2 regions of the Pseudovibrio sp. Ad26 genome follow, and region 1 is predicted to be linked to the other one. Evidence: riboswitches for the same ligand, from Rfam matches in the RefSeq annotation. Region 1 holds a riboswitch; the other holds the start of a gene.
What was found. Region 1 has a riboswitch for thiamine pyrophosphate ahead of PsAD26_RS26130 (ABC transporter permease). Riboswitches for the same ligand answer to the same signal wherever they lie in the genome.

Region 2: linked by a shared signal. The riboswitch ahead of thiM (hydroxyethylthiazole kinase) and the one ahead of PsAD26_RS26130 (ABC transporter permease) in region 1 are both predicted to bind thiamine pyrophosphate.

What each region holds. Positions count from the first base shown of each region.
Region 1 covers NZ_LMCE01000147.1:46,266-48,466, reverse strand. Annotated here, with positions in the region: gene PsAD26_RS26135 (hypothetical protein) at 1-483, shown strand, start outside; TPP riboswitch at 613-720, shown strand; gene PsAD26_RS26130 (ABC transporter permease) at 847-1,605, shown strand; gene PsAD26_RS26125 (ABC transporter substrate-binding protein) at 1,632-2,201, shown strand, end outside.
Region 2 covers NZ_LMCE01000015.1:32,321-34,521, forward strand. Annotated here, with positions in the region: gene thiE (thiamine phosphate synthase) at 1-474, opposite strand, end outside; gene thiM (hydroxyethylthiazole kinase) at 458-1,270, opposite strand; TPP riboswitch at 1,346-1,446, opposite strand; gene PsAD26_RS02975 (tyrosine recombinase XerC) at 1,506-2,201, opposite strand, start outside.

The DNA of each region.
Region 1 (2,201 bases):
CCGGGTGCAGCAGGTTCTGCATCACGTGGGAACGTTGTTTGGTCACTGGATGAAGCTAACGGCGATTCTGTCATCAAGGCTGTTGCGACGCTACCATCTCGTAACTTCTCTGTTGAGATGACATTGAAGCCGAATAGTGATCGATCTTTGCCAGCGAGTCATTTGCTTGAGCTGAACTTCATCTTCCCAGAAGGGTTTGATGGAAAGGGTGTTGAGAAGGTGCCTGGCCTGATCCTGAAGAAGACAGAGTCGGAAGCAGGTGATCCGCTTGATGGTGCTGCCGTGAAGGTTTCTGACACTCTCTTCTGGATTGCGCTGTCTGACAGTGATGAAGAAAAAGCGAAGAATCTGAAGCGTCTTGCTGAGCGTGAGTGGATTGATGTTCCACTGCTGTACAACAGCGGTCGCCGTGCAATGTTGACCTTTGAAAAAGGTACAACCGGCAACAAAGTTATCGCACAGGCAATCAAGAGCTGGAAGTAATCTAGTTTCAGCTGTTTAGATCAGATTTCAAAGGCCTTGGCTCTCTCAGAGCTGAGGCCTTTTTCATTATGCTGTCGTCCGTCAGAGCAAAATCTGCTTGCATCCTTCAGCAGAAACGCGCATGTTCCTTGCTATTCCGAGGGGTGCTTTTCTTTCGAAAAGCTGAGATTGCGATGAGCTAAACCCTTTGAACCTGATCCGGGTAATGCCGGCGAAGGGACGGGACCTGAGCCATTCTTCCCGGATCTCCATGTTTGCATTTTGCTGTAACGGGAGATCCTGTGCTGAAAACATCCCAGAGAGCTAATGTAGCTCCGTTCTTCCGCCTGTTTGTGATGCCCAATACCATTGTTGGGAGTCTGCATGCTGAAGCGAGCTTTGAAACGAATTCTCCGAAGTCTTTTCGGGATTTTGCTTTTTATCGCCATTTGGGAAAGTGTGGTTCGGATTGGAGAGTTTCCTCCGTTTCTCTTGCCAGGTCCGGCGGCGGTTTTTTCCGCTTTTCTCAATCAGGGCGTTTTTCTGCTGCATCATGCAGGCATTACCGCTTGGGAGACCGTTCTCGGCTTTCTCTTTGGCGTGAGTGCTGGGGCCTTGCTTGCTGTTTTGCTGGCAATGTCTGACCGGATACGCCTGTTTCTGCTGCCTCCAATTGCAGCAACCCAATCTCTTCCTGTGTTTGCAATAGCCCCACTTTTGGTGCTGTGGTTCGGCTTTGGGCTGGCCTCCAAGGTTGTGATGGCTGTGATTGTGATCTTCTTTTCTGTGACCTCGACTTTCTTCGATGGTTTGCGGAGGACTGATCAGTCACTGCTTGATCTTGGTAAGCTGCACGGCCTGAACCGCTGGCAGACACTTCGCTACATTCGCATTCCAGCCGCTTTGCCGTCTCTGGCCTCTGGTATGCGCATTGCAGCGGTGTTTGCTCCTATTGGGGCGGTGGTTGGAGAGTGGGTTGGTGCAAAAGGTGGGCTGGCTTTCATCATGCTGCAGTCCAATGCACGCATGCAGACAGCGACTATGTTTGCAGCGCTGATTTTGCTTGCGGTGATGGTGTTGAGCCTGAGGGCAGTTGTTGAGTTCGCCACTTCTCGGATGATCTATTGGCAGAAAGAGATCTAGGTCTCAGAGTATGAGGACGTAACCTTATGAAAAAACTAGGTATGCTGTTTAGTGCTGCAATGCTTGCGAGCACACTTCAGGTGCAGGCCGCAGATAAGCTGACTTTGCTGCTGGACTGGTTTGCGAATCCAGACCATGCACCAATCGTGGTTGCCAAGGCACGGGGTTTCTTTGAAAAAGAGGGCCTTGAAGTTGAGCTGATTGAGCCTGCTGATCCTTCCATGCCACCAAAGCTTGTTGCAGCAGGGCAGGGTGATATTGCAGTTTCCTATCAGCAGACGTTGCACCCGCAAATTGATGAGGGCATGCCGTTGATGCGGATCGGGACGCTGGTCTCTACACCTCTGAACACGCTAATTGTTTTGGAAGACGGACCGATCAAGGAGATTGCAGACCTGAAAGGCAAGCGTATTGGTTATTCCACATCCGGGTTTGAGAACGCCATGCTTGGGAAGATGCTTTCCAATGCAGGCCTAAGTTCTGACGATGTGGAGCTGATCAACGTAAACTTCTCGCTCTCACCATCTCTGATGGCTGGGCAGGTTGATGCGGTGATTGGTGGTTACCGTAACTTCGAGCTGAACCAGATGGAGATT
Region 2 (2,201 bases), on a different contig from region 1:
CTGAGACTGAGCTGTCAGACCTGCAAAGCTCCGCATGCCCACCTCAGCCGCATCATCCTTACTGCCCGTCGGGAAGCAGGCGCCTATGCCAAGGTAATCGCAGGCAGAAATATCCGCAGCATCAAGTTCATCCTGAGTGCTGACCGATAGGCCAAGCAGCTTATTAGCGCCAATCAACTCCCGGGCTTTCGTGGCATCCATATCATCCTGCCCAACATGAACCCCGTCCGCATTAACGGCTAACGCAACATCCACACGGTCATTGATGATCAACGGCACATTCAGCGGCTTCAACGCTTGCATCAACCGCTCTGCGAGCTCAATTTGCTCACGTGTGCTGCCGGTCTTGTCTCTAAGCTGGGCCAAAGTTGCGCCGTTTTGTGCAGCTGCAACTGCAATGTCGACGGGATCCTGACCGGGGCAGTCTTGCGGCCCCAGCACCAGATAAACGGAAAGATCAAGCAACGGCTTCATGCATTTCAACCCGTGTTGTTGCGTTGAGGATATCGCTGTTCAGCTGATAGAGACCGTTAATGATATCCAGCTGTAAGCTTGCTGGTCCGGCTGAATTTTTTGCAGCAATCTCACCAACAACTCCGAGAAAGACCATTGCATCAACAGCGGCATCAAACGGGTTGTCGCAAACAGCCAATGTTGCGCCAGTCAAAGCCGTTGCCGTGCAGCCAAGACCAGTCACATAAGGCATCATCTTATCCCCGTTGGAGACTTCAGCTGTGCGTTTGCCGTCTGTGATGAAATCCACCGGCCCAGAGACAACAACAACAGCGCCCGTCTGCTTCGCCAGTTCTTTTGCTCCTGCGAGAGCAGCCTCAGAACTATCGGTGCTATCAACGCCTTTTCCACCTGCACCCAGACCAGCAAGTGCCATGATTTCAGAGGCATTGCCGCGAATAACGCTCGGCTTGTTCTCCAGCAATTCACCAGCCAGCTTGGTGCGGAAGGTCAGCGCTCCAACAGCCACCGGGTCCAGCACCCAAGGGCGACCTGCTTTGAGAGCTGCAGTTGTCGCCAGCTTCATTGCCTCTGCCTGAGCAGGGGTAACCGTGCCAACGTTGACCACTAATGCACCTGCAACACTTGCAAGTTCAGGGGCTTCCTCTGGTCCATCCACCATGGCAGGAGAAGCGCCAATGGCCAGCAGGGCGTTAGCAGTGGTATTCGCTACCACGATGTTCGTCATGTTATGGACGAGTGGACTGTTTTCACGAATTGCGGAAAGAGTTGCGCAAGCGCTTTCGACACGACCCATTTTTATCCTCGGTCTTGTTGTGCGAAAGAGAGCTGGTGTCAGGGCCTTGGCATGCCGCCAGAAGAAACTATCCCCCAACACGGTGTGAGTGCTCCCTTCGCTGGAATTATCCAGAGCAGGTTCTTCGAGTATAATCTCAGCCACAACACAAGTGTCGGGCACCCCGTTTCACATTGCCGAACCTAGGGGATCTGCTAAGGGAGATCAAGGTGATGTGAGGGAGCGGGATAACCTATCAACGACGCGGGTGTGCCTTGTCATAAGCGTCCAACAGCTGTGCACTGTTCACTTCGGTATAAATCTGTGTGGTAGAAAGACTTGCGTGACCCAGAAGCTCCTGAATGCTCCTCAAATCCCCGCCTTCAGAGAGTAAGTGAGTTGCAAAAGAGTGGCGTAAAGCATGTGGGGTTGCAGTATCCGGAAGTCCGAGAGCACTGCGGATTTTCTGCATGGCCAGCTGGATCATACGTGCATTTAGCGGTCCGCCACGAACGCCGCGAAACAGCGGGGAGCTGCCTGACAGGTCATAGGGGCACTGCTCTTTGTAGGCCTCGATAGCTTCTATTACCACTGGCAGAACCGGAACAAGCCGTTCTTTGTTGCCTTTACCGCGAATCTTCAGTGATTTATCCCCCTCCTTCGGTGCCGAGGCCGATGTTAGAGACAGCGCTTCAGAGATGCGGAGGCCGCAGCCGTAGAGCAGCGTGAAGACGGCTGCGTTACGGGCTTCAACCCAGGGAGTGTCCTCGAAAGCGAGATCGCTGCTGACAATTGCTTTGGCTTCCTCAACGGGGATAGGCTTGGGTAGGCTACGGGGAAGTCTCGGCGTACGGACCGCCGCAGCTCCAGCCGCATTCACCTCACCGCGCTCCTCCAAAAACGAGAGGAAAGAGCGGATGCCAGCAAGGCCACGGGCCAGTGTCCGCGTCTG